One region of the Bradyrhizobium sp. Kon58 genome, then DNA from elsewhere that is predicted to be linked to it. Evidence: predicted binding sites of a transcription regulator. Region 1 holds the regulator's gene; each other region holds the start of a gene.
The links. The regulator LexA, encoded in region 1, represses DNA repair genes until DNA is damaged. The targets are predictions, from matches to a motif close to TGTTCNNNNTGTGTTCNG.
Positions count from the first base shown of each region.

Region 2: the regulator LexA is predicted to act here: its motif matches at 3,422-3,439, upstream of AC0L20_RS31410 (PA0069 family radical SAM protein).
Region 3: the regulator LexA is predicted to act here: its motif matches at 4,375-4,392, upstream of uvrA (excinuclease ABC subunit UvrA).
Region 4: the regulator LexA is predicted to act here: its motif matches at 2,451-2,468, upstream of AC0L20_RS36435 (ATP-dependent Clp protease adaptor ClpS).

Region 1 is NZ_JBVVOT010000007.1:94,002-101,193, reverse strand. Features, by position in the region: gene AC0L20_RS14910 (ComEC/Rec2 family competence protein) at 1-697, shown strand, start outside; gene AC0L20_RS14905 (GAF domain-containing protein) at 707-1,648, opposite strand; gene AC0L20_RS14900 (hypothetical protein) at 1,871-2,305, opposite strand; gene lexA (transcriptional repressor LexA) at 2,770-3,471, opposite strand; gene AC0L20_RS14890 (molybdopterin molybdotransferase MoeA) at 3,647-4,858, opposite strand; gene AC0L20_RS14885 (hypothetical protein) at 5,084-5,275, opposite strand; gene AC0L20_RS14880 (HAD family hydrolase) at 5,446-6,072, opposite strand; gene AC0L20_RS14875 (alpha-hydroxy acid oxidase) at 6,087-7,192, opposite strand, start outside.
Region 2 is NZ_JBVVOT010000028.1:26,731-33,922, reverse strand. Features, by position in the region: gene AC0L20_RS31425 (glycosyltransferase family 39 protein) at 1-722, opposite strand, end outside; gene AC0L20_RS31420 (ribonuclease HII) at 821-1,678, opposite strand; gene AC0L20_RS31415 (VOC family protein) at 1,756-2,211, opposite strand; gene AC0L20_RS31410 (PA0069 family radical SAM protein) at 2,237-3,400, opposite strand; gene AC0L20_RS31405 (phosphoketolase family protein) at 3,613-6,027, shown strand; gene AC0L20_RS31400 (acetate/propionate family kinase) at 6,036-7,192, shown strand, end outside.
Region 3 is NZ_JBVVOT010000014.1:47,047-54,238, forward strand. Features, by position in the region: gene AC0L20_RS22480 (HAD-IA family hydrolase) at 1-555, opposite strand, end outside; gene AC0L20_RS22485 (YcxB family protein) at 598-1,176, opposite strand; gene uvrA (excinuclease ABC subunit UvrA) at 1,295-4,279, opposite strand; gene AC0L20_RS22495 (outer membrane protein) at 4,561-5,250, opposite strand; gene AC0L20_RS22500 (single-stranded DNA-binding protein) at 5,984-6,481, shown strand; gene gyrA (DNA gyrase subunit A) at 6,851-7,192, shown strand, end outside.
Region 4 is NZ_JBVVOT010000042.1:21,601-28,792, reverse strand. Features, by position in the region: gene AC0L20_RS36450 (methyl-accepting chemotaxis protein) at 1-984, opposite strand, end outside; gene AC0L20_RS36445 (enoyl-CoA hydratase) at 1,119-1,889, opposite strand; gene AC0L20_RS36440 (MarR family winged helix-turn-helix transcriptional regulator) at 1,886-2,335, opposite strand; gene AC0L20_RS36435 (ATP-dependent Clp protease adaptor ClpS) at 2,502-4,220, shown strand; gene AC0L20_RS36430 (tannase/feruloyl esterase family alpha/beta hydrolase) at 4,246-5,907, opposite strand; gene serA (phosphoglycerate dehydrogenase) at 5,990-7,192, opposite strand, start outside.

The DNA of each region.
Region 1 (7,192 bases):
GGCATTGCCGGGCGCCGTCGGCCGCATCTCGGCGTTCGGGATCGCGCCGCTGATCGCGGCGAGCCTGGGAATCATCCTGCTGGGCTTGTTGCGCACGCCGCTACGCTGGTCCGGCGCCCTGGTGCTGCTGGCAGCGATCCTCTGGGGACTGTCGGCGCGGCAGCCCGACATCCTGATTGCCGGGGATGGCGCGAGCGTTGCGGTGCGGGGCAGGGACGGATATCTGCACCTGATCAGGACGAGCAAGGACAGCTTTCTGCTCAAGGAATGGCTCGCTGCCGACGCCGATCCGCGCGATGCGGGCCGAGCCTCTCTGGCCGATGGCGTGTCCTGTGACGAATCCGGCTGCGTGACGCCACTGGCCGACGGGAGGTTGGTCGCGCTGGCACTGCGCGTCGACGCTCTCGCGGACGATTGCAGTCGGGCCGCGCTGGTGGTGACGACACGCCCCGCGCCACCCGATTGCGCGGCGATGGTGGTCGATCGGCAACGGCTCGCCAGCCAGAGTGCGCTGGCGCTGACGCAACGTGGTGACGGCTTTGTGGTTCACGCGGTGAGGGCGAGAGGCACGAGCCGCCCCTGGTTGCCGGCCGGCGCCGGTGAGGGTGATTTCGACGGCAGCCTTGCGCCGAAGGCGATCGCGCCCCGCATCAAGGACGCAACGCCGGCGGAGACCGACTTGCAGGCCGACGATTGATCGGATCGGTTACAAATACCAGGCCAGTACGGCGTCGAGCCTGGAATTGCCGATGACCGGCAGGGCCACCATTCGGCTCAGTCCGGATGTGCAGGCTTCGAGACCGGCGACCGAGCCGTCATGCACCAGATCGTCGTTGAGCGCGGGCATGCCGGTGGCCCAGGCCCCGCCGATGCTGCCTTCGCCTCTGGCAATGGATTTATCCGCATAGAGCGCTGCAAGGTCGGTCTGCGCGCTGCAATCGCCGGCGCGGAACACCAGTGCCGAGCGGGTCTCGTTCGGGATCCAGATCTCGAAGCGTCGCGCAATCGGCGTGGCCTGCGCGGAGAGGAATGTCAGAACCCAGGTCTGGTCCGCGCCCGTCCGATAGGGCACGCCGACGCCGAAATTGATCCCGACCTTGGCCGCGTCCTCCCAGCGCAGAAAACTCCTGGCGTCGTGCAGGTCCTTTATGATCAGCGGCAGGCCCGCCTTCCAGGTGCGGCCAGGCAGGCCAAAGCCGCGAGGAAATTTGGTGTGGCGGGAGTTGAATTCAAACATGTCGGCGGTGCCGTAATAGCCGTCGACAAGCCCCATCTCGTGGGAGGCATCAGGGTCGTTGTGCCAGAGCTCGATCGCCCCGACATGCGCTTCGTCCTCGCCGCAGAACAGCACCATGACGGCTTGCAGGAATTCACCCGCAAACACCGGCACCGCGACGCCGCAGGTGAGGCCGGCCGCGAGCGCCTGATCGGTCCGTTTGAAATATGAGTTGGCGAATTTGGTGAGGATCACGGGGTGGCCCGCGGCCCAGGCCTTGCCCGGAAGTCCCTCGTCATATCCGAAGTGCAGCTCTTCGCTGACGGCCTTGAACGCGGACAGCCCTTCGCCATAGAGACCGCCACCAAACTCCAGCCGCGTGCGCGTCCGATCGGGCACCCAGAGTTCAACGACGCGAAGGAAGGTTTTCATCGAGCGTGTCCGCCGTCTCAAGCCCTGACAGCATCGGTCATTTGGCTGCGAAGCGGACGTTCAAAATTCAGGCAGGGCGGCTCAAACTTCGTGCGGCGGAGAGGTGCGGGCTTGGTCCATCCGATTGGATTTCGCGGACGCGAGCCATACCATCTCGCCGGCCACGGCCGGCGATGGCAATTCAATCCTAACCCCCCGACCTCGTAGCCGGGGGAGGCTGTGTCAGCCGATCGGCAGGTGCCTGACGGTCGGCTGCCGGTCGGCGATAATCTGCGCCTTGTGCTCTCGCTCGGCGACCGACTGAGTTACCGGCAGCTGCAACACGGTCGCGCGCTGACCTTCGACGAGCTGCGTCACCAGCACGTATTTGCCGTCCGGGAATTCGATCGCGTCATGATGGCGGTCGGGAACGTGCGGGTCGATCTTGCCGAACTTGCCCACGCGGGAATTGATGGTGCGCGTCCAGATCCAGCGATTGTCGTAGCGAACGTCGTCGGCGAAGGCGAGCTCCGTTCCCGGCAGCAGGCAGACGGCAACAGACGGATCGGCTGCCGAGGCGAAGCCGCGCGTCGAGGTGCCGCGGAAGCTTGTCGTGACGATCGTCTCGCCGACTTCGGCGGGGCGCGACGCGACGGCATGCAGGCTGTAGTCACACATCGGGTGCTCCTCATGCTGGGATAGCAACCCGCGTCTCTTAATCGAGGCGCAGGCCTCTATCAGAGTTGAAGCATGAACGCTCTGCTTGGTTGTGGGCAAATCTGCGGCTGCTTTCCGCGAGCCGCGATCACATTATCTTTCCCGAATTCAATAGGAACAAAGCGAGTTGCGATGCATTCGGGAGGCGCGTGCGGGAATATCGCCGGCTTGACTGCAACGGTCGAGCTTGGTCGCCGGCCGCTGTTTCCTCGAACACTTGCGCCGCGAACCAGTGCCGCTTCGTGGGCGTCGCGAGGAGCCAGCGCCGAAGGAGGGGCCGGATAGTCTGTGCAGAACCAGAAAGACTACCCAGCCGGAGCGGACGATGATCCGTTCCAATTTCTGACCGGCGATGCCGATCGGAAGCGCGCGAGGCGCCAAGCACCTCCGGCATGAAGTACTCCCGGTATCAAGGACGCCCGGTATCAGTACTTCCGGTAAAGCCCGATCAGCTTGCCCTGAATCTTCACCCGGTTGGGCGGCAGGATGCGGACCTCATAAGCCGCGTTGGCGGGCTCGAGCGCGATCGAGGCGCCGCGGCGGCGGAAGCGCTTCAGCGTCGCTTCCTCGTCGTCGATCAGCGCCACCACGATGTCGCCGGTATCGGCGCTCTCGTTGCGCTGAATCAGCGCCATGTCGCCGTCAAGGATGCCGGCCTCGACCATGGAATCACCGCGCACTTCGAGCGCGTAATGCTCGCCCGAGCCGAGCATGTCAGGCGGTACGCTGATAGTATGGCTGCGGGTCTGCAACGCCTCGATCGGCGTGCCGGCCGCGATGCGGCCCATCACCGGTACCGCGACGGGACGTTCGCCGTCGTCCGCGGGCAGGCTGGAGCTCGCACGCACCTTGCCGAGATTGCCCTCGATGACGCTCGGCGTGAAGCCGCGGCGGCTGCCGGCGGCTGCCTGGAGCTCCGGCAGCTTGATGACTTCAATCGCACGGGCGCGGTTGGGCAGGCGTCGGATGAAGCCACGCTCCTCGAGCGCCGTGATCAGGCGATGGATGCCCGACTTCGAGCGCAGATCGAGCGCATCCTTCATCTCGTCGAAGGAGGGCGGCACGCCGCTTTCCTTCAGACGTTCACTGATGAACCGCAGAAGCTCGTATTGTTTGCGCGTTAACATCTCGACCAAAGTCCCCCGGTTGATGTCGTCCGATTCCGAGACGCAGAGTTCGGCAATAAGCCGCTACATACTCGAAACAAATCATGAACGGACACTATATGTTCGATACATGTTCCGCAACTGCTTAATTTACCGTGAACAGAGCAAAGTTCGCGGAACGCGCATTGCCGGACGCTCAGACGGGGAGCCGCAACACTTCGCAAGCCGTGCCGGCTTCGGCCTTCGGCGCGAACGGTGCGCGCACGAGAAGTACCTGTGCTGCAGCGAGATTCGCAAGCAGCGAAGAGTCCTGATGGTTGACGGGAAGAACGACGCGCGTGCCATCGTCACGCTCCTCCAGATGCGCGCGCAGATAGTCCTCGCGCTGGTCGTTGGCGCCGACGTCGCGGCCGAGCACGGCGCGTTCACTGCGATGGTGAATCACCGAACGGCCCGACAGGGCGCGAATCAGCGGCACCATGAACAGGAACGCGCACACGTAGGACGACACGGGATTGCCCGGCAGGCCGATCACCTCCATTGCGCCGAGCCGCCCGTGCATCATCGGCTTGCCTGGCCGCATCGCGATCTTCCAGAACGCCATCGCAATGCCTTCGTCCCGCAGCGCCTGCTGGACCAGATCGTGGTCGCCAACCGATGCGCCGCCGGTCGTGATCAGGATGTCGGCGCCGCTCTCGCGGGCGCGGCGGATGCCGGCGGTGGTGGCGTCCAGCGTGTCGGCGGCAATCCCGAGGTCGATGGTCTCGGCGCCCTCGCTGCGGGCGAGCGCGTGCAGGGCGTAGCCGTTGGAGTAGACGATCTGGCCGTGGCCGGGCGTGGTGCCCGGCATCACCAGCTCGTCGCCGGTGGCGAGAATCGCGACTTTCGGACGTCTGAAAACGCCAAGGTGCGGATGGTTCATCCCGGCGGCGAGCGCGAGGTCGCGCTCGGTGAGACGATTTCCCTTGCGCAGGAGCACGTCGCCCTCGCGGAAATCGACGCCTGCGGGGCGGATGTGCCGACCGGCGATCGCGGCTTCCTTGATCGTGATGCGCTTGCCGGCAGCGACCGTGTCCTCCTGGATCACGACGGCGTCCGCGCCACCGGGAACGACGCCGCCGGTGAAGATCCGCACGGCCTCGCCGGCGCCGACCGTCCCCGCGAACGGTCGGCCTGCCGCGACTTCGCCGATGACGGTGAGCTCCGAATCGATCGTCGCGGCATCAGCCGCGCGCACCGCGTAGCCGTCCATCGCCGACATCGCCTGCGGCGGCTGCGTGCGCCGCGCCGCGACGTCACGCGCGAGCACGCGATGGTAGGCCTCGTCGAGGGAGATCATTTCTTCCGGCAGCGGCTCTGCACCCGCCAGCACCGCGGCAAGCGCGTCAGAAACCGGCATCAAGGCCACGGCGAAAACTCCTGCTCGGCACGTTCGGGCGAATGTTCCGCAAATCTTCTAGCCGAGCGCGGGCGCAGAGGCAAAAACGGCTGAGCGCGCGCAGTCATCCCGCCGCTTCACATTGTTCCGAAGGCAGGATCGCGCGCGTCGTGGCATGATCCGAAGAACCCGACAGATCGGCAGGAGAGTGGTCATGGAAGGGCGAGAACGACGAGCGCCCCGGGCCTGGATCGATCAGCTCCCTGGCTGCCCGGGAGTTACGTCGGGCGCCTTGGGTCCCTGATCCTTGTCGGGCAGCGGATCGGCCTGGGATTTCAGGTCGGCCGCCTTGCTCACGAGCTTGGCGGAAAGCTCCGAATCTGAAGTTGTCCTCGCGAATTCAAGAAGAAGAGAGGCCTGCTTGGTGAGGTAGGTCTTGCCCAGCACGATGATGCATCCGTCCGTAGAAGTCCCAACGGACTCTAAGAGTCCGGAAGGTGGTATTCCGTTCCGGGAACTCTGTATAAAAATGCACAAAGTGATTGGGTTCCTCAGTTTTTTCCAAAATTGTTCCCGTTGGGCCGTGGCGCCAAGGGTTTCGCGACGACGCCTCGTCGTCAGATGCCCAATGCCTTCAATGCGTTCCCGACGTCACGCGGCGAGGTCACATGCACCGCCGTCAAGCCGCGCGCCCGCGCTCCCTCGATGTTTTCGGCAAGATCGTCGAAGAACACGATGCGCCCGGCGGGCACGCCGATCGCCGCAACGACGTGGTCGAAGGCATCCGCATCCGGTTTGCGCAAGCCGATGCTGGACGACAAATACAGCTCGCGGAAATGGCCGAGGACGCCGGCATATTCCCTCGAGAAATGGTCCACGTGCGGCCGATTGGTGTTGGAGAAAGCGTAGAGCGGCATCTGCTTCGCTGCGCGCGGCAGCAGCTCGGCGATGTCAGGCATTTCGCCGGCGAAGATCGCGTTCCAGCCTTCCAGGAACTGCGCGTCCGAAATGCCGATTCCGAGCGAGGCTCGCAATGAGGCGAAATAATCCTCATCGCTGATCTTCCCCATCTCGTGCAGCCGATAAGCTTCGCTGTCCCGCACATAGCGCGCGACGATGGCTTCAGGCTTGCAGCCGGCATGTCCCGCCCAACAGGCGATCGCCTTGGAGAAATCGATATCGAGCACCACGCGGCCGAGATCGAACAGAAGCGCATCCGCGCTGTCGGGAGAGAGCGATGTCACCTGCGTCCTTTCACTCAGTATCGATACGGCTCGTGGTCGAACAGCGGAAACGCGCTGAACACACTCGGCGCGTTGGTTGCGGTCGCCTGGTGCAGGCAGGATTTGTTGACCTCGGCGAACGAGGTCGCACCCAAGAGGCCGAGGCAGCGCAGCACTTCGTCCTCGAGCAGCTCCAGCATGCGGGCCACGCCGGCTTCGCCGGCCGCCGCCAGCGCCCAGCATTGCAGCCGGCCGATGCCGACGAGGTCGGCGCCCGCCGCGATCGCCTTGACGATGTCGGTGCCGCGACACATGCCGCCATCGACCATGATCTTGGCGCGGCCGTTCACGGCGTCAACGATCTCGGGCAGCACGTGCATGGCGCCGCGACCGTGATCGAGCTGACGGCCGCCATGGTTGGAGACGTAGATCCATTCGACGCCGTGATCGATCGCGATCAGCGCATCCTCTGGCGTCGCGATGCCCTTGAGGATCAGCGGGATCTTGAACTTGTCCTTGATCATCTTCACCGTCCGCCACTCCAGACCCTTCTGGTAATCGCCGCCGGTGGCGCGCAGGCGGCTCTCGCGAACGTAGCGCTTGGCGATGTCACGTTCGCGACGGCTGTAATGAGCGGTATCGACGGTCAGGCAGAAGGCGGCATAGGCGTGCTTCTCAGCCCGGCTGACGACGTCGGTGACGAAGGCGTCGTCGCCGCGCACGTAGAGCTGGTAGAGGCGCAACGCGTCCGGCGCAGCTTCGGCGGTCTTTTCTAGACCGGGCTCGGACACCGAACTGAGCATGTGCGCCGCACCGAAAGTGCCGCAGGCGCGTGCCACGCTCGCCGCACCATCCGGGTCGAAGATCTCGAGCGCGCCGACGGGGGCGAGCACCACGGGCAGGCGCATCTTGCGGCCGAACTGTTCGACCGAACCTGTGACCTTGCGGACATCGCGCAGCACGCGCGGGCGGAAGGCGATCTCGTCCAGCGCCATGCGGTTGCGACGCATCGTGGTCTCGGTCTCGGCCGCGCCGACGATATAATCCCAGGCATTCTGGTTGAGGTTGGAACGCGCTTTCCGGATGAATTCATGCAGATTCTGGAACGGCTCGGTGCTGGCGCCGAGCTCGACATTCCTGT
Region 2 (7,192 bases), on a different contig from region 1:
GCATTGAGCTCGTTGACCGCAGGCAAGGCCGGCAGGACGAGCACCTCGGCGCGCATCAGCCAGACGGCATAGGGCAATGCCAGCACGGCGACGACCACCAGCGCAAACAGCGGGTCGAATGCGCGCAGCGTGCGGCGGCCGTCCGCCGTTGCGAGTGCGAAGACGACGATCAGCAGCAGCAGGAAGATCGCAGCCGGCGTCGTCAGCAGCAAGAGACCGGCCTCGATCGACCAGGCGAACCAGGCGTTGCCGCGGCGCTGCCCGATGATCTGCCAGGAATGCAGCAGCAGCAGCGCCCAGAGCGGCCGCGCCAGCACCAGCGGGCCGAAGTCGAGTACGGGCGAGGAGAAGGCCAGCAGCGTCATGGTCAGCAGCACGGCCAGCACTGCCTGCTGGGGGCCGACCACCGCGCGGGACAGATGATAGAGCGCAATGAAGGTCGCGACCCCACAGAGCTCCGCCAGGACGTAGACGCCGAACACGTGGCCGCCGGCAGCGCGATAGGCGATGTCGGCGAGCCAGACCGGCAAGGGCGGGCCCAAATCAGTGCCGACCTGGTATTCGCGGCCGAAGGCCAGCAGGGTCGCGAGGCTGCCGGGCGGGCTGCGATAAAACACCAGCGCCACGAACAGCCACATCGCCGCCTGGAGCAGCACGGCGATCCAGACGATCAGCCGCGGCCGCGCGCGAATGAGCTCGATGACCAGGGAGGTAAACCGCATGCAACGTCCGAAAGATGCAGCCAACCCGTGAAGCCGGCCCTATTCGCTCACGACTATTTTGATAGAGGGCGCGACGCGTCGTGGCAACCGAGTCTCGTCTAGAGATTTGCCGACGCGTCGATTTCCGAGTTCGTGTCCACCTGCAGCTCGATCTCGGTCACCGCAAACAGATCCTGCGCCGACTCGACCGTCCAGGGCATGTGCTTGGCGCGTGCGGCGGCGACGGGGGCGAAGAAGCTGCGGTGGTGGACGGTGGGGCCGAGGCGGTTGAGCGCGTCGAGGTGCTCTGGCACGGCGTAGCCCTTGTGCTGCTCGAAACCGTAGCCGGGGCAGTCCTGCGCCAGCGCGCACATCAGGCGGTCCCGCGTCACCTTGGCGATGATCGAGGCCGCTGCGATCGACAGGACGATGCCGTCGCCGCCGATCACGGCCTCGCAATCGCATGCCGTGTCGAGCCGGTCGCGGCCGTCGACGAAGACGTGCCGGGGCTGCTCGGGCAATGCCACGACGGCGCGCTTCAGCGCCCACAGCGAGGCGCGGAGGATGTTGTCGCGGTCGATGCGGGCGCGCGAGGCGACGGCCACCGAGACCTGGGCGGTGGCGCAGATCTTGTCGAACAGCCTTTCGCGCTCCTCGGCGGTCAGGCGCTTGGAATCGTCGATGCCGCGCGGGATGCGGTCGGGATCAAGAATCACCGCCGCCGCCACCACAGGACCGGCCAGCGGCCCGCGGCCGGCCTCATCGCAGCCCGCCACCGGCCAGACGCCGCGCTTGATCAGCGCGCGCTCGCGGCGGAAGCTTGGGGCGACGATGATGGCGCTCTTGGTGCCGGCCAGCGCCTTGGCGATTTTTTTCGGCGCAGCCTTCTCGTTCTTAGCCGCAGCCTTCTTGTTTTCAGGCGCAACCTTCTTGGGCGCGCCTTTGGCCGGCTTCTTGGCGGATTGATCCCGAATCATGGCCGGGATCGTGCGCAAGCGGCATCGCCTGCGCAACCGGGAACCCCGGACAATTCCCGTTATTCAAGTCAGCCGCCCTATTCCGCCAGATGCACCCGCCGGTCCTCGCCGACTTCGATGCCGGGCGCGGCCACGACTTCCCAGGGATGGCCGTCAGGATCGGCGAAATAGCCGGAATAACCGCCATAGTCGGTCTCATGTGCGGCCTTCAGCAGCGCGGCGCCCTTGCCGACGACGAAGGCCAGCACCGCATCCACCTCCTCTCGCGCGCGGCAGTTCCAGGCGAGCGTCATGCCGCGGAACGTCGATGGCCTCGGATGATCAGGCAATGTGGCGTCGACCGCGAGCTGATCCCAGGGAAACAACGCGAGCACCGGACCGCCAGTGTCATAGAACGCAACGGCCTCGCCGGTCGCCTTGAGCCGGCGCGAGAAACCAAGCGCGTCGTAAAAGGCAATGCTCGCGCTGATGTCGTTCACGCCCAGCGTGATGACGGTAAGTCGCGGGATTGGAGCTGGCAGTTCCTGACTCATACTAGGCCTCTCTCACTTCGTCCCCTCAGAACAGGCTGAGCTGATCGCCGTTCCGCTTCGGCTTGGCAAAATGATCCGTCGTCAGCTTGGAGCGCCGCTTGTTCAGCCCGAGCCTGTCGCAGGCGATCTCGAAGCGGCGGCCGATGGTCCAAGCCATCGGGCCGGTGCCCTTCATGCGCTCGCCCCATTTCGCGTCGTAGTCGCGGCCGCCGCGCATGTCGCGGATCAGCGTGAACACGTGACGATAGCGGTCCGGATAGTTCGCCATCAGCCATTCGCGGAAGAGATCGCGCACCTCGAGCGGCAACCGCAGCAGCACGTAGGAGGCTTCCTTGACGCCGGCATGGGCGGCGGCATCCAGGATGCGCTCGATCTCGGAATCGTTCAGCGCGGGGATCACGGGCGCGACCATGACGGTGGTCGGAATGCCGGCCTCGGAAAGCTGCTTCAGCGCCTCCAGCCGCTTCGACGGCGTGGACGCCCGCGGCTCCATGGTGCGCGCCAGCTTGGGATCGAGCGAGGTCACGGAGATGCCGACCTTGGCGAGGTTGCGTTTGGCCATGCGCGCGAGAATGTCGATGTCACGGGTCACCAGCGCCGACTTGGTGACGATTCCGACGGGATGGCCGGCGCGCTCCAGCACCTCCAGAATGCCGCGCATGATTTTGCGCTCGCGCTCGATCGGCTGATAGGGATCGGTGTTGGTGCCGATCGCGATCATCCGCGGCTCGTAGCCCGGCGCCGCAAGCTCCTTCTCGAGCAGAGCCGGCGCCTCGGGCTTCACGAACAGCTTCGACTCGAAGTCGAGCCCCGGCGACAGGCCGAGATAGGCATGCGTCGGCCGCGCGAAGCAATAGACGCAGCCGTGCTCGCAGCCGCGGTAGGGATTGATCGAACGGTCGAAGCCGATGTCGGGAGATTCGTTGCGGGTGATCACCTTGCGCGAGGTGTCGATCCCGACCGTGGTCTTGAACGGCGGCAGTTCTTCAAGGCTCTGCCAACCATCGTCGAATGCGACGCGCGCCTCGGCCTCAAAGCGGCCGCTGGCGTTGGACTGCGCGCCCCGGCCTCGCCTGCGCTGGCGGTCGATGGCGACCGCCAGCTCAGGGAAGTCAGAAGGCGCACCCGCCGGCTCGGAGGGCGCCGTGACCGGCGGGTGCTTGAGAGCATGTGAGGATGCTGGACTCATGAAGCCAAGATAGCACGCCGAAGGAACAAATCAAGAACACAAACCAAAAAACGTGAAAACAACCCCATGCACAGTAGAGCTGCCCAAACTTCGCGCGCCCGCTTTTGACCTCACGCAACAGTGGCGTCACGGCGATCTCGTTTGATGCTGCCGAAGGATCGATCTCGCCGGAACTCGGTTGGTGACGATCCCGGGTGAAGGTCGGCAGGAACATGACAAATCAACAACAATCGGCCGCAGCGAGCAGCGACCTCGATCTGCTCGACCGCTATTGGCGCGCCGCGAACTATCTCTCCGTCGGGCAGATTTACCTGCTCGACAATCCGCTGCTGCGCGAGCCGTTAGGGCCCGAGCACATCAAGCCGCGTTTGCTCGGCCATTGGGGCACGACGCCTGGGTTGAACTTCATTTATGCCCATCTCAACCGCGTCATCCGCGCGCTGGACCTGAGCGTGATCTATGTCTGCGGTCCCGGTCATGGCGGCCCCGGCATGGTCGCCAACACCTATCTCGAAGGCAGCTACAGCGAGATCTATCCCGATATCGCGCGCGATACCGAGGGGTTGCGCAAGCTGTTCAGGCAATTCTCCTTCCCCGGCGGCATCCCGAGTCACGCGGCGCCGGAAACGCCGGGCTCGATCCACGAAGGCGGTGAGCTCGGTTACGCGCTGGTTCATGCCTATGGCGCGGCGTTCGACAATCCCGACCTGATCGTCGCCTGTGTCGTCGGCGACGGCGAGGCCGAGACCGGCCCGCTCGCGGCGTCCTGGCACTCCAACAAGTTCCTCAATCCCGCGCATGACGGCGCGGTGCTGCCGATCCTGCATCTCAACGGTTATAAGATTGCCAACCCAACCGTGCTCGGGCGGATGCGCGACGGCGAGATCCGCGATCTCTTCCGCGGGCTCGGCCACGAGCCGCTATTCGTCGAGGGCGACGATCCCAAATTGATGCACCAGGCCATGGCAGACGCGCTCGACGTCGCGCTCGTCAGCATCCGGTCGATCCAGCAGCACGCCCGCGACGGCCGCGAGAGCGTCGAACGCCCGCGCTGGCCGATGATCGTGCTGCGCAGCCCCAAGGGCTGGACCGGTCCCAAGGAAGTCGACGGCAAGAAGGTGGAAGGTTTCTGGCGGGCGCATCAGGTGCCCGTCGCGAACTGCCGCGAGAATCCGGCGCATCTGAAGATTCTCGAGGACTGGATGCGCAGCTACGAGCCGGAAAAGCTGTTCGAGGCGAACGGCGCGCTCGTTACCGAGCTCCAGGCGCTCGCGCCCGAAGGCAATCGCCGCATGGGCGCCAATCCGCACGCCAATGGCGGCCTTCTGAAGAAGGAGCTGAAGCTGCCGGACTTCCGCAGCTTCGCCGTCGAGGTCCCTCAGCCGGGCGGCATCGTGGCGGAGGCAACCCGCGAGCTCGGCAAATTCCTGCGCGACGTCATCCGCCTCAACGCCGAGGCCCGCAACTTCCGCATCATGGGCCCGGACGAAACCGCCTCAAACCGGCTCGATGCAGTGTTCGAGGCCACCGAACGCGTCTGGATGGAGCCGACAAAATCTTACGACGTGCATCTCGCCCAGGACGGACGCGTGATGGAAGTCCTGAGCGAACATCTGTGCCAGGGCTGGTTAGAGGGCTACCTGCTCACGGGCCGGCACGGCTTCTTCTCCTGCTACGAGGCGTTCATCCACATCGTGGATTCCATGTTCAACCAGCATGCCAAATGGCTGAAAGTGACGCGGCATCTGCCGTGGCGACGCCCGATCGCCTCGCTCAACTATCTGCTGACATCGCATGTCTGGCGCCAGGACCACAACGGCTTCAGCCATCAGGACCCCGGATTCGTCGATCTCGTCGCCAACAAGAAGGCTGACGTCGTCCGCATTTACTTCCCACCGGACGCCAACACGCTGCTGTGGATCGCCGATCACTGCCTGCGCACCTATGATCGCATCAACGTCATCGTCGCCGGCAAGCAGCCGGCGCCGCAATGGCTGTCGATGCAGGAGGCAGCCACGCACTGCGATGCCGGCATCGGCATCTGGAGCTGGGCCGGCACGGAAGACGCGAATGGCGAGCCCGATGTCGTGATGGCCTGCGCCGGCGACGTGCCGACACTGGAAACACTCGCCGCCGTCGACCTGCTGCGCAAGGCGCTGCCCGAGCTGAATATCCGCGTCGTCAACGTCGTCGACCTCATGACGCTGCAACCCAGGGAGCAGCACCCGCACGGCTTGTCCGACCGCGACTTCGACGGCCTGTTCACCCGCGACAAGCCGGTGATCTTCGCCTATCACGGCTATCCCTATCTGATCCACCGGCTGACCTATAGCCGCACCAACCACGCCGGCATGCACGTCCGCGGCTTTGCCGAGGAAGGCACCACGACGACGCCGTTCGACATGGTCGTGCTCAACGAGCTCGACCGCTATCACCTCGCGATCGAGGCGATCGAGCGCGTGCCGGGGCTCGCGACCAAAGCGGCGCAGGTGAAGCAGCAGTTCCGCGACAAGCTGATCGAGCATTCGCGCTATGTGCGCGAATACGGCGAGGACATGCCGGAAATCCAGGAATGGGTCTGGCAGAACAGCGCCGGCGGCAACACGCCGGCGGAGGCAGGCGACTGACAGCAGCCATGTTGAACACCGTTCTCGTTCTCAACTCGGGATCGTCGAGCATCAAATTCGGCCTGTTCGAGATCTCGGCGGCCGAGCCCACCCTGCTCTGCAAGGGCCTGCTCGACGAGCACGAGACGAAGCCGCGGCTCGTCGTGAAGAGCCCCGCGGGCGAAGACCTGTTCGAGAGACGGAGGGAAGCATCGGATGCGGACAGCGATCATCTGTTCGTCGACGTGCTCGGCTTCATCGAGGATCGTTTCGGCGACCACCGCTTGCGCGCCGTCGGCCATCGCGTCGTCCATGGCGGTCCGGACTATTCCGCTCCGGTCGAGCTGACGGACGATGTCACCGCAAAACTGGAGGCGTTGACGCCGCTGGCGCCGCTGCACCAGCCGCGGTGTCTGGCGCCGGTCCGCGCCATCAGGGCGATCAGGCCCGACCTGACCCAGATCGCCTGCTTCGACACCGCTTTCCACCACGGCATTGCGCCGCCCGCCAGCCGCTTCGCCATTCCGCGACGTTATGAAGAGCGCGGCATCCGGCGCTACGGATTTCATGGCCTCTCGTTCGAATATGTCGCGGGACGGCTCGCCCGAATCGCGCCGCAGCTCGTGGCGAAGCGCACTGTGATCGCGCATCTCGGCAATGGCGGGAGCCTGTGCGGCTTGCGCGACGGCCGCAGCATCGACACCACGATGGGACTGACGCCGCTCGACGGGCTGGTGATGGGCACGCGGTGCGGCAGGATCGACCCGGGCGTGCTGCTCTATCTGCAACAGCACGAGAAGATGTCGGTCGACGATGTCCAGCACCTGCTCTACCACGAATCGGGCCTGCTCGGCGTCTCCTGCATCGCGTCGGACATGCGCACGCTGCTTGCGAGCAGCGAAGCTGCGGCACGGGAGGCGGTCGAGCTCTTCACCTTCCGCGCCGCGCAGGAGGTGGCGGCGATGGCGACAACGCTTGCCGGGCTGGACTGCCTGGTCTTCACCGGCGGTATCGGCGAGCATGCCGGGGAAATCCGCAGCGCGATCGGTGAGCGTCTCGACTGGCTCGGTGTGCGCATCGATGCGGCTGCGAATGATGAGGGATGCGAGCGTATCAGCGGCGGCGACAGCGCAGTCGATGTCTTCATCATCCCGACCAACGAAGAACTGACGATCGCGCGCAATTG
Region 3 (7,192 bases), on a different contig from region 1:
CGCCGGCGCCGCATAACCCCAACTGACCGCGCCGCAGGCGATCCCCACGGTTCGCGCCGCCTCGATGTCGCGGACCTCATCGCCGATCGCGATGACCTTGCCCGGCGCCACGCCGGCGCGCCGCATGACCCGTCGGAATTTCGCGGGCTTGCCGAACAGCGAGGCCGCGCAATCGAAATGGGCGAACAGCGCTGCGCAATCACCGAGCTTCTCGCGCGCATTGGCTTCACTGTCCGACGTCACCAGCGCGAGCTGCACGCCGTTCTCCGCCAGCGTCCGCAGCATCGCCTCGACGCCCGCAAACAGCGAAATCTCCGCCGCCGCCTCTCCCTTCAGCCGCCGCGCATGCCGCGCGATCGCCGGCAGCTTCCACAGGGGCACCTCGAGCCGGCTAAGAATCTCGCGCGACGAAGCATGCCGCAGCCCCTCGACATCCTCATCGGCGACGCGGCAGAAGCCGAAGCGATCGGCGACGTCGTTGATGGTGCGCAGGAACCACGGAAAGCTGTCGGCCAGCGTGCCGTCGAGATCGAAGATGGCGAGGGGGTAGGACATTGGGGAGCAAGTGCCGGCGGACCGGGCCGATGAGATTCGGGATCAGACGGATTTAATCACGCTCGACAGGGCAGTCGCGGACCGCAAGCGTTTACTGGCCCATTCCGCAAAGGCCGTGCGCGCGGCAGAGTCGGCGAAGACTCTTGCTGGGATGAAAAAACCTTGCTTTGTATTGTACCATATTACGACCATGACCTGGGTATCCCCAACTTCCGCAATCGTATCCCAAGACATCCTGCTTTCAACGTTGGGAGTTCTCACGAGGATGGAGAGGTCATCAAAAGTAACACGCCAGGTCATCTGCGCCATGCCGTCTAGCTCATGCAGTTTGTCGAATATCCGACGTGTGGACCACGTCGTTAAGAAAGCCATGTAGATCTGCCCCAATAGAAAGCAGATTAACAACGCAAATATAGTTGGCGAGGTTAGCCAACCTTGATCCAGGCCGATCCAGCTAACCGCAATAATCACCCCGGAGACGATGAGCGTGATGATCCAAAAGCCACGCCGATCGACGTGCGCCTTCAGCCTTTTGGTCAGAAGAGTTCTGAAGAATCGATCTTCGTCTATGGAACTGTTGAATTCAAAATGAAAATTGGATTGATCAGTTGCGTTGCTCAAGTCTGCCCCCTGGAAGAGGTCAGTAATCTATAGCCCGACAGTCAACTTAACCAGAGGTTGTCTCTCATCAGTCAGAGTTCTGCGGCCTGCGAAGAGCGACCAAGACTGCGAGGCTGCGCTACTCGGCCGCCTCGCTCGCCGCGCGTCTCCGCTTCGGCTTCCGCGCCTTCGCCAGCACCGGCGCCAGAAACTTCCCCGTGTAGCTCCGCGGCGCTTTCGCGATGTCTTCCGGGGGGCCCCAGGCGACGATCTCGCCGCCGCCGTCGCCGCCTTCGGGGCCGAGGTCGATGACCCAGTCGGCGGTCTTGATGACTTCGAGATTGTGCTCGATGACGACGACCGTGTTGCCCTGTGCGACCAGCTCGTGCAGCACCTCCAGGAGCTTCTTGACGTCGTGGAAATGCAGGCCGGTGGTCGGCTCGTCCAGGATGTAGAGCGTGCGGCCGGTTGCGCGCTTTGACAGCTCCTTGGCCAGTTTGACGCGCTGGGCTTCGCCGCCCGAGAGAGTGGTGGCCTGCTGGCCGACATGGATGTAGTCGAGTCCGACGCGATGCAGCGTCTGGAACGTCTCGCGCACGCGCGGGACCGCCTTGAAGAACTCGGCGGCTTCCTCGACGGTCATGTCGAGCACGTCGGCGATGCTCTTGCCCTTGAACAGCACCTCGAGCGTCTCGCGGTTGTAGCGCTTGCCCTTGCAGACGTCGCAGGTGACGTAGACGTCGGGCAGAAAGTGCATCTCGATCTTGATGACGCCGTCGCCCTGGCAGGCCTCGCAGCGGCCGCCCTTGACGTTGAAGGAGAAGCGGCCGGGTTCGTAGCCGCGCGCCTTCGACTCGGGCAGGCCGGCGAACCACTCGCGGATCGGCGTGAAGGCGCCGGTATAGGTCGCGGGGTTGGAGCGCGGCGTGCGGCCGATCGGCGACTGGTCGATGTCGATGATCTTGTCGATGTGCTCGAGGCCCTCGATGCGGTCGTGCGGCGCGGCGCCTTCGCTGGCATTGTTCAGCTTGCGGGCGATCGCCTTGTACAGCGTGTCGATCAGCAGCGTCGACTTGCCGCCGCCGGAGACGCCGGTGACGCAGGTGAACAGGCCGAGCGGAATTTCCGCGGTGACGTTCTTGAGGTTATTGCCGCGCGCGTTCACCACCTTGATGGTGCGGCGATGGTTCGGCGGACGCCGCTCCGGCACCTCGACCTCGAGCTCGCCGGTGAGATATTTGCCGGTGAGCGAATTCGGGTTGCGCATGATTTCGGCGGGCGTGCCTTCGGCGATGATGTTGCCGCCATGCATGCCGGCGCCGGGGCCGATGTCGAGGACGTGGTCGGCGAGCAGGATCGCGTCCTCGTCGTGCTCGACCACGATCACGGTGTTGCCGAGGTCGCGAAGTCTCTTGAGGGTGTCGAGCAGGCGCGCGTTGTCGCGCTGGTGCAGGCCGATCGAAGGCTCGTCGAGCACGTAGAGCACGCCTGTCAGCCCCGAGCCGATCTGCGAAGCCAGGCGGATGCGCTGGCTCTCGCCGCCGGACAGCGTGCCGGAGGAGCGGGAGAGCGTGAGATAGTTGAGGCCGACGTCGAGCAGGAAGGTGAGGCGCTCGCGGATCTCCTTGAGGATGCGGCCGGCAATCTCGTTCTGCTGGGTGTTCAGCGCCTCCGGCACGGTCTCGAACCACGCGCCGGCGCCCTTCACCGACATCTCTGAGATGTCGCCGATATGCTTGCCGCCGATCTTGACGCAGAGCGCCTCGGGCTTGAGCCGAAAGCCGTGGCACGCCTCGCAGGGCACGTCGTGGAAATATTTCGCCAGCTCCTCGCGCGCCCACTCGCTCTCGGTCTCGCGATAGCGGCGGTTGATGTTGGTGATGACGCCCTCGAACGGCTTCTTGGTGTCGTAGGAGCGGACGCCGTCCTCGTAGGAGAACTTGATCTCGTCCTCGCCGGAGCCATGGAGGATCGCGTTCTGCGTCTTCTTGGGCAGATCCTTCCATTTGGTGGTCAGCGTGAACTTGTAGTGCTTGCCGAGCGCAGTCAGCGTCTGAATGTAATAGGGCGACGAGGACTTGGCCCAGGGCGCGATCGCGCCCTTGCCGATGGCGAGTTCCTTGTCGGGAATGACGAGGTCTTCGTCGACATGCTGCTCGACGCCGAGTCCGCCGCAGGCGGGGCAGGCGCCATAGGGATTGTTGAACGAGAACAGGCGGGGCTCGATCTCGGGGATGGTGAAGCCGGAGACCGGGCAGGCGAACTTTTCCGAGAACAGCATGCGCTCGGGTCCGCTCTTGTCGTGGATCTTGGCGGTCTTCTTTTTCTCTTTCTCTTCCGCGGGTGCTGCCGCCGGCGCGTCGGCGAACTCGATGACGGCAAGACCTTCGGCCAGCTTCAGCGCGGTCTCAAAACTTTCGGCGAGGCGCTGGCCGATGTCGGGGCGCACCACGATGCGATCGACGACGACGTCGATGTCGTGCGGGAATTTCTTGTCGAGAACAGGGGCTTCCGCGAGCTCGTGGAAGGCGCCGTCGATCTTGACGCGCTGAAAGCCCTTCTTGAGCCATTCGGCGAGCTCTTTGCGGTACTCGCCCTTGCGGCCGCGCACGACCGGCGCGAGCAGATAGAGGCGCGAGCCCTCGGGCAGCGCCAGCACGCGATCGACCATCTGCGAGACCGTCTGGCTCTCGATCGGCAGGCCGGTGGCGGGCGAATAGGGCACGCCGACGCGCGCCCACAGCAGGCGCATGTAGTCGTAGATTTCGGTGACGGTGCCGACGGTGGAGCGCGGGTTCTTCGACGTCGTCTTCTGCTCGATCGAGATTGCCGGCGACAGGCCGTCGATCTGGTCGACGTCGGGCTTCTGCATCATCTCCAGGAACTGGCGGGCATAGGCCGACAGCGATTCGACGTAGCGGCGCTGGCCCTCGGCGTAGATGGTGTCGAACGCGAGCGAGGATTTGCCGGAGCCTGACAGCCCCGTGAACACCACCAGCTTGTCGCGGGGAATCTCGACGTCGACGTTCTTGAGGTTGTGCTCGCGCGCGCCACGGATCGTAATTGCGCGCAGGTTTGATCCCACGTTCTGTTGTTGGCGCTTCGCCTTGATCACTTCATCCATCCTGGTGGTCCTCAGGGAATCCAAAAGCGCGCGATCGCGCCAACTGAACAGGCGCGCTTCGCCCGGAACCGGGATCGGCGCCGATGGGTATGTGAGTGAACGTAGGAAGAACGGGGACGGATTTCCAGTGGGACTTGCGAATCGTCAACCGATTGTTGGCGCGCTGGCGGCATCTGGCAGGAGCAGGGCTCGGGAAACTGCAGGAACGGCCGGTCAAACAAAAAGGCCGGCGCAAGGCCGGCCTTTCGTAACGCGGATGGCGTTGGAGCTAAGTACTGAACTCAGTACTTGGCGACCACCGGGCCCCCGAAGTGATAGTTCACGCCGACCTGCACGGTGTGAAACTCGAGCGTGCCGGTGGGCAGGGCGCCCGAGAAGTAGGTCTCGCCGCCGAGGCTGCGAAAGAGGTACTCGCCCTTGACCGACCACTGCGGAGCGAAGAACGCTTCGACGCCCGCACCGACGGTCCAGCCGGAGTGCCACTTGCTGTCGGAAACGGTCACGCCGAGCGCGCTGATGCTGAGCTTGTTGTCGATCCAGGCGTAACCACCGGTGCCGTAGAACAGGACGTTGTTGACGGCGTAGCCGATGCGGCCGCGCACGGTGCCCATCGCATCGGTCTTCGAGCTGAGGGTGGTGCTGACGAGGCCGAAGCCGGGGACGGCAACGGGGCCGGTGACCGACGCGCTGACGTCAGCCCAGGCGCCATCGGCCTCGATGCCGAACACGACATTCCCGGTCTGCCAGTTGTAGCCGGCGGTACCGCCGACGAAGCCGCCCTTCATCTTCGGGTCGGTCGAGGAATTTTCCCAGGCGCCGCCACCGACGATACCGAGGTAGAAGCCGGTCCAGTTGTAGACCGAAGCCATGGCCACCGGAGCCTTGGTGTAGGGGCGCGCCGCCAGATCAGCGGCCGAGGCCGGGGCAGCGAGAGCGAACAAACAGGCCGAAGCCAACCAAATCTTTTTCATTTTCAACTAATCCCAGTCCCAGTTTCTGATTGTGCCTTCCACGATAGGGAAGGGCATCGGACTCACTTGCCCAACTGAGGCCGTACTTACACCATTGAAGCCGCAAGTTGTGTCACTGGAAAGCCACAGCGGCCTGAAAATGGTGCAATTACCGACCTTTGGTTCCCCATGGGAACAGCAACGAAAAAGGCCGGCGCGAGTCCGGCCTTGCATTGATGGATGTCAGTTCGATCAGTATTTCGCGATCACCGGACCGCCCTAGCGATAGTTCAAGCGGACGAGGCCCATGTCGCATCCTGGCGAATCCGGTCGCTGCCGAATGCCGCCCCCTCGGGCGTTGTGAAGCCGATCGTGCGGTCGCCGAGGAAGATGTGGCGGCAAAATCCGTCCTCCGAAATGCAACAAGAACGTGGGCAGGGCGAGTATCCATAACTTATTGAATGTTAAGTTCTTTCCATCGGTTTCGGGAGCCTACAAAGGTTCCAGTCGCTGCGCGCATTCCCGCACTACATTGGCCGATCGACGCCACACATCGATGCGGTCGTTTCGCTAAGAACAAATCTGGAACGAACGGGAGGTCGATGCTATATGTGGGGATAACCGGAGGGGTGACGGACTGATCGTCGTCCGCAAGCGTTCGGCGAGCGTATAGGGTCGCCTCAACAGGCACGGCGGAACGCGGGGAGCGGACCGGCCTTCTTGAATTCAGTGGCATTCGGAGCGGAGAGCGGAGATGGCGGGAAGCGTCAACAAGGTCATTCTGGTTGGAAATCTCGGCAAGGATCCTGAAATCCGCCGCACCCAGGACGGGCGGCCGATTGCCAATCTGAGCGTCGCGACCTCGGAGACGTGGCGCGACAAGGCCACCGGCGAGCGCAAGGAAAAGACCGAGTGGCACCGCGTCGTGATCTTCAATGAAGGGCTCTGCAAGGTCGCCGAACAGTATCTGAAGAAGGGCGCCAAGATTTACGTCGAGGGTGCGCTCCAGACCCGCAAATGGACCGACCAGAGCGGCGTCGAGAAGTACTCGACCGAAGTGGTGCTGCAGGGCTTCAACTCGACCCTGACGATGCTGGACGGTCGTAGCGGCGGTGGGGGAGGCGGCAGCTTCGGCGACGAGCCGGGCGGCGATTTCGGCTCCTCCGGTCCGGTCAGCAGCGCACCGCGCCGTCCCGTTGCTGCCGGCGGCGGTGGCCGCAACAGCGACATGGACGACGATATCCCGTTCTGAGCGTTCCGTTCTGAGAGCGGGGCGTCTCAATGCGACGCGCCGGCCCGATGGGCGGCGCTTCTCATCTCGTGTCAGAAAATCCCACTAATCGGCAGGACGGGCTCGGGATTCCCGGGCCCGCTTCATGTTTCGGGTGAGCTCGGATTGCGGCTTGGCAAGCGGCTGACGGAGCAAGCTCGCCGCGCGATTTTCCGCGCCTGAGCGGCGATTTTGCAAGGCCGATGCAGGGGCTGTCCAAGACACCGCTCGCAAGGGCTTAAGTTGTTGGAAAAATAGGCGGAAAAAGCGCTTCCCAGATCGCCGCGAGGGTGGTTATCAGAGGCTCGATGCGCTATATGATTCCCAGATAAAACCTCACCGGATTTCCCCTTGGCTGACGACGACGACAAGCCCGGCGATCAGCCGGCGCAACCCTCGGATATTCGCCCCGTCTCCATCTTCGAGGAGATGAAGAAGTCCTATCTCGACTACGCCATGAGCGTGATCGTGGCGCGGGCGCTGCCTGACGCCCGCGACGGTCTGAAGCCGGTGCATCGCCGCATCCTGTACTCGATGAACGAGCAGGGGCACACGCCGGACAAGAAGTACGTCAAGTCCGCCCGCGTGGTCGGTGACGTCATCGGTAAATATCATCCGCATGGCGACCAGTCGATCTACGACGCCATGGTCCGGATGGCGCAGGACTTCTCCATGCGCGTGCCGCTGATCGAC
Region 4 (7,192 bases), on a different contig from region 1:
GAACGCGAGCGACTGCACGACGAGATTGGTGAGCGCCTTGGCCTGCACGGTCTCCGCCCGCGCGATCGACTGGTCGAGCGCCTTGTTCGCCACCGCGACAATGGACGCGAAAGGTGCCTGACACAGCGTATTCCATTCCGAGGCGGGCATCGCGGGCTTGCCGCTGCCGTCGAAATTCTTGGTGAGGTCGCCGATCTGCTTGAGGGCACCGTCGGTCTTGGCCTTCGCGTCCGTTGCCGCCGTCACGAGCTCCGCCGCCACGTCCGGCGCAGCCAGCAACTCGGACATGCCCGCCCAGCCGGAGGTGATGGTGCCATCCCATTGCGCCACTGACCGCTTCTGAGCGTCGTCGAGCGGCTTGCTGCCGTTGACGTTGGAGCGAAGGGACGAACAATGGATTCCATAGCGATCGCGCACCTGCCAGGCGAAGCGCCGGACCTGGATCATGCGGGCGATGAAGGGGTCGTTCATCCAGGCACGGTTCGACACCGCGGTGGACGCGAGGTTGGCCGTTTCGATCACCTTGGTGACGGCATCGTACCAGGAATTGGTCCGCTCGATCTTGCGCTCCGCGCGCGGGCGCTTGGCTTCGTCGTAGAACAGCTGGAATTGCGGCGAGGCGGCGCTCCAGCCCTGCTTCAATGTGCCAGCGAGTTCGTCGCGGCGGGCGAAATCGACGGTGGCGAGCGCTGCGCCGATCGCGTCATAGCCGCCCTGCTCGGCCTTCTCCGCCGCCTCGAGTTTTGCCCGCGGGTCGTCCTCGCCGAGGATCGCGCTCTGCGCATCGCCGCGATTGTTGCGCAGCGCCAGCACGCCATGGAAGATCGCCTTGTCGGCGGCGGCAAGCCGCGCGGTCTCGAGGCTGTCGCTATAGCGGCCGAACGCCCCGACCATCTGGATCGCCGTGGAGGCCAGCGCACCCGCGGCCAGCAGGGCCATCAAGGTCAGGAGAAGCGAACTTACCGATTTCTTAAACATTGCCATGGTGTCGGGGGCCTGGGTCGGGGGCCTATTCTTTCGAGCGCCACCTTGCCCGCGACATGCCAATGTTCCGTTAAGGTTTTAATCGAATTGCCGTGAGTTTCCCGGCCCGGCAAACCTTCCTGCAGCCCCGGATCTCACGCAACCTTGGTGAAATCCGGCGGGCGGCGCTCCGCGAACGCCGTGAAGGCCTCGCGCGCCTCGGCGGTGCGCAGGCGCAGTCCGAACTGCTCGCCTTCGGCATTCATCTGCGCGACCAGCGCCTCGCCGTTGCGCATCAGTTTCTTGGTGGCGGTGAGCGCGCCGGCCGGCTGACGGGCAAGACGCTGCGCCAGCGCAAGCGCTTCGGCATCGAGCTTGTCGAGCGGCACCACGCGGTTGGCGAGCCCCCACTCCAGGGCGGACTTGGCCGGCACCGTCTCGCCCAGCGCGAACATCTCGTAGGCCCGCGCGTGGCCGATGCGCGCCGGCATCAGCAGGCTGGAGGCAGCTTCCGGCACCAGCGCAAGGCTGACGAAGGGCGTCGACAATTGCGCGTTGTCGGCGAGCACGACGAGGTCGCAATGCAGCAGCATCGTGGTGCCGACGCCGACGGCGCGGCCCTGCACCGCCGCAACCAAGGGCCGGGTGCAGCGCGCCAGCGACTGGATGAAGCGCACGACGTTGCGGCTTCCTTCCGACTTGCCCGCTGCGACCGCGGCGAATTCGCCGACGTCGTTGCCGGCGGTGAACATGTCGCCCTCGCCGCGGATCAGGATCACGCGGGCCGACGCATCGGACCCGGCGGATTCGATGGCATCGGCGAGCTTGCCGTACATCGCATCCGTCAGCGCGTTCTTCTTGTCGGGGCGCGCCAGCGTGAGCGTGAGAATTCCGCCGTTGTTCTCGATCCGGACTTGGTCAGTCATTCGTTCGCTCCTCTTGGGAATTTATCCTGAATGCTCGTCAGCCAGCGCGCGACGATGTCGATCTCCGCGCCGGTAAATCCTTCCGTCAATGCCGCATTGACCTTTCCTGCGCTGGCCTTCGCCTGCGCCAGCGCCGTTCGCCCCTTCGGCGTCAGCCAGACGCGCCAGGCGCGACCATCCTCGTGATCCGCGCGCCGCTCGACCAGTTTAGCCGCCGCCGTACGGTCGACCAGCCCCGAGATGCCGGCCGGCCCCATGTCGAGCGCCGCGCCGGCCTCGCCCATCAGGACGCCGTCCTGCTTGCCGAGGATGAACAGCAGGCCCGCTTGCGCCGGCGTGACCTCGCTCGAAGGCTGCGCCGCCATCCAGCGCTGCACGCGCCGTTGGGCCACGCTCAACAGGTAGATCAGCCGATGATGCCCCGCGCCGGCTTTTTTATTTCGCATACGAAATAGATAATTGAAGCGGATCAGATTGTCAAAGGACGGCGGCGAGGCCGATGACCCTGCCCGTCGATCGCAATTTATCGCGTCCGTCCCGCTTGACGGCCGTTCCTTTTTATGTTCCCTATTCGTTCTATTCAATCATAGATTGTCCCGGAGACCTTTCGTGATGAACAGTATGCGTGGCGAGAACCAGCCGACCCAGCTCGTAATTCATAATGACGATGATACGCCGGACCAATTCGTGATGGATCTGCTTCGGCAGGTTTTCGGCAAATCAGACCGTGAAGCGACCGCGCTCATCACCCAGATCGAGCAGAAGGAAAAAGCGGTTTGCGGACCTTACCCGCAATCGGTTGCCGAAGCCCTTTTCAAATCTGCGCAACAATCCATCGGCCTGGCCGGCCACCAACTGCAGGTCACGCTAGAGGCGGTCAAGACTCCTTGCGAACTCTGTGGCAAGCCTGAGGGACAGACCGACGTTCGTATCGGCGACCGAACGGTCTGGCTGTGCAGCGACTGCATGCGTGCGGCGGATGAACCCTCGAACCAACAAGAGGAAGATTTCGACTTTGCTTACGACGTTCTCGATTGGCACCTTGCCAGCACCGCGCGCAGCAAACTCGTGACCACGATCCGCCAATTTCCCGGCCACATGCGGGTCGATCTTCAAGCCGCGGTCGACCGGCTCTTCGGCAAGGCCATCCGGCTGGTGGGACTGAACGAGGAGCAGCGCTACGAAACGCTGTCGATTCCACGACTGCTCAAGGAGGGCCGCTATGCGATCGCGATTGCCCCGCTACAATATTCCGACGTCGATGTCGGCGAGAAGAGCCCGGTCAAGTGTCTGGATAACGGACTATGGCTGTGTGAGCAGGATCATCTCCGCTACGCGGTTTTGCTCTGCGCACACCGCGAATACAGTCGCGAGCCCGGAATTCGGATCGAGATCCTGGTGCCTTCAGGTTCGGCGGGCGCGGCTCTGGTCCAGCAATGCTTCAGCGAATTGGAAGAAGCCGTACAGGCTGCGCGGACCTATCGCGGCAAGATCCTGTCGCTCGATGCCGACTCCGACTATCGCGGTCGCTCGCGCGGCATCACGGTGCATCGCTTGCCGCAGGTCGCGCGCGACGAGGTGATTCTGCCGGAGCAGACCCTGCGGCTGCTCGATCGCAACGTTCTGACCTTCGTCAACACCCGAGACCAATTGCGCCGGCTGGGTCAATCGACACGCAAAGGCATCTTGCTGTACGGGCCGCCGGGCACCGGCAAGACCCACACGATCCGCTATCTCGCAACGCATTTGCCCGGGCATACGACGCTGATCATCACGGCCGAGCAGATCGGTCTGCTCGGCGCCTATATGAGCCTGGCACGGCTGCTTCAGCCGTCGATGGTGGTGATCGAGGATGTCGATCTCATCGCCCGCGACCGCGATGACATGGGGCCGTGTGAGGAATCCATGCTGAACAAGCTGCTCAACGAGATGGACGGGCTGAAGGAAGATGCCGACATCCTGTTCGTCCTGACCACCAACCGGCCGGAGGACCTCGAAGGAGCTCTCGCGGGGCGCCCCGGCCGCATCGATCAAGCCATCGAAGTGCCGCTGCCCGACGAGACCGGCCGCGGCAAGCTGGTCCGGCTCTACGGCAAGGGATTGCCACTCGAGGGGGCGGTGATCGCGGAGGCTGCCCGACGCAGCGAGGGCACCAGTTGCGCCTTCATCAAGGAGCTGATGCGGCGGCTGGCGCAAGGAAGCATCGCACGTGACGGCGGCAACACCGTGATCTCCGCCGATATCGACGAAGCCCTTGACGACATGCTGTTCTCCGGCGGCCGGCTCAACGCGCAGCTGCTCGGCGGCGCGCAGGCCATGGCCACCGGGTGACGCTTCCTCCGACGTGGTGCGCCTGTTACGGCGCGCAGGTGAAGCTCGACGCCTCTGTCAGCGGGCCGCTCTTGTAGTGCGGCCACGCCGGCCAGCGGCACAGCGGCAGCGCGCGAAGCGTCGCAAACGACGGCGCTTCGACCTTCTGCTCGGTAACTTCCAGATCGCCGGGCGCCTTGCCCTTTTCGACCCAGTCGACCAGCACGCTCAGCATGTCGACATTGGCCGGCGCGCCGGAGCCGACATGGTCGACCCCGGGCGCGGTGTAGAGCCGCGCGAATTCAGCCGTCTCGGCCTTGCCGAGCTTGCGTTCGACGCTCTCGAAATAGCGGATGCCGGCATAGGGGCTCTGCGCGTAGTCCGCCATGTGCTCGAGCATGATCAGCCGGCCGCCGCGAGCGCGGAAGCGGCTGAGATCGGGGTCGGTGGAATCCATCAGGCTGGAGACCTCGAGCAGCCGCGCCTTGTGCTGTTCGGGCTTATACGTCGTCACGTCGAGCTTGGGATCGCGCGCGAAGACATATTGGATGCCGCCGGCACCGTAGATCCAGGCGATGCCGTTATTGGGCGCGGGCGGCTGCGCCGGGGGCGCCGTGCCGAGCCACCACGCGACCCAGCCGCCGGTCGGGCCAACCGCCGGCGTGTCCTCGCCCGACACGCCCCAGCCCGGATAATCGTCGAGGCCGTTGGCGAGCGCGAACGGGAATTTGTAGGTCGCATGCAGGGTCTCGATCGCCTTAATTTGTGCGTCGGTGAGGCACTGATCGCCGGTCTTGCCGCTGGCGCAACGCAGCGTCTCCGCCTTGAACGCTGCCTTGCAGGAAACGGGATCCTGCACCAGCGCGTCATCGGAGCCGTCGGCCTTGTCGCAAGCCGCCCGCACGGCATCGCCCACGAGCTTCACCTGCGCCGGATTGATCCAGCCATCGCCCATGGTCACGAGCCCCGAGCGCGTGCCGGCATGCTGCAGGCCGACCCAATTGATGACGGGCACGCGGGCAAAGATACCGTCGAAATCATCAGGATAGCGCTGTGCCATAGTGAGGCCTTCGCGGCCGCCTTCGGACGAACCCATGAAGTACATCTTCTCAGGTCTCTTGCCGTAGGCGCGCTGCATCAGCGCGACGGCGGCATCGCGCACCTTCTTGTAGGCGCGATGGGCGAAATTCTCGAAGGCTTCGTCGTTGAGCGCGAACAGCTGCGGCGGCTCGCCCGGCTTGGACTCATGACCGGAATCGGTGCCGTAGGTGACGAAGCCGCGCGCGAGCGGCGACGGCTTGTCGAAGGGATAGGCCGGCGGTAGCGTCAGGCCCGTGATCAGCACGCCGTTGAATCCGCCCCCGCCATATTGCAGCGAACGGCCGTTCCATTCGACGGGAAGATTGACCTGAAATCTGATCGGCGGCGCCTTGGGATCGGTGGGATCGATATGGCCGAGCACCCTGCAGAAGCCGGGATTGGCGGGCGTGACGCGCCCCGACGGAGTCGGGCCGCGCTCGGCGACGGCAAGCTGCGACGGCACCAGCAACGTTGCCGAATCGATCTTCACGGCGTCAGTGCTGCCGACCAAGCCCTTGCAGACGGCGTCCGCATCCTCAGGCAATGTCACTGCTAAAGCGGAATTCGCGCTCAGTGCAGTCACTGCGCCCACGAGCAATACACACAGCTTCGCACGCACTTGCGCCATCGTTTCCCCCTGCACTTTCTGTTCTCGTTCGTTCCGCCAGGAGGCTGTATTCAAGGCGCCTTCCGACCGGCCGTCAATGACGCTAGTGCTCAAACACCAGCCGCGCGCCGACGGTGCCGTCGAGGCTGCGGATCTGCTGCAGCAGCGCGCCTGAATCCTGGCCGCCGAGGTCCGCGTCGAGCACGACGTAACCGAGGTCACCGGAGGTCTCCAGATATTGCGCGGCGATATTGATGTCGCGCTGGAGGAACACTTCGTTGAGCCGGCGCAGCATGCCGGGCACGTTGCGATGGACGTGGCTGAAGCGCGCGCCAGAGGGACGCAGATGCAGCTGCACCTCCGGAAAATTCACCGCCCCCGTGGTCGAGCCGGTGATGAAAAAATCGACCAGCTTGCGCGCCACCTCGCCGCCGATGCGCTCCTGCGCCTCCTCGGTCGAGCCGCCGATATGCGGCGTGAGGATGACGTTGCCGAGGCCCTGCACCGGGCTCTTGAAGCGGTCCGAATTCGAGGACGGCTCGACCGGAAACACGTCGATCGCGGCGCCCGCGAGATGGCCGTCGCGCAGAGCTCCCGCCAGCGCATCGAGATCGACGACGGTGCCGCGGCTGTTGTTGATCAGGAGGGAGCCGGGTTTCATCGCCCGCAACTCCTTCTCGCCGATCATCCCAGCGGTCTCCGGCGTCTCGGGCACGTGCAGGCTGACGACGTCGCTCTGCGCCAGCAGCTCTTCCAGCTTCTCGACCGGCTCGGTGTTGCCGTGGCGGAGCTTGTCGGTGCGATCGAAATAGATCACGCGCATGCCGATCGCCTCGGCTAGGGTCGAGAGCTGCGAGCCGATATTGCCGTAGCCGATGATGCCGAGGGTGCGGCCGCGCACTTCGCGGCTGCCGGTCGCCGACTTGTCCCAGCCGCCCTCATGGGCCGACACCGAGCGCGGGAAGATGCGCCGCAGCAGCATCACGATCTCGCCGATCACGAGCTCCGCGACGCTGCGCGTGTTGGAGAACGGCGCGTTGAACACCGGAATGCCGCGTTTGCGCGCCGCCAGCAGATCGACCTGGTTGGTACCGACGCTGAAGCAGCCGACGGCGAGAAGCTGGTCGGCCGCCTCCAGCACCTGATCGGTGATCTGGGTGCGCGAGCGGATGCCGAGCAATGACACGCCCTTGAGCGCCCGCCGCAAATCCTCGCCGTCCAATGCCTTGGTCAGGCGCTCGACATTGGTGAAACCCGCCGTTCTGAACAGGTCCACGGCGCTGTCGTTGACGCCTTCGAGCAGCAG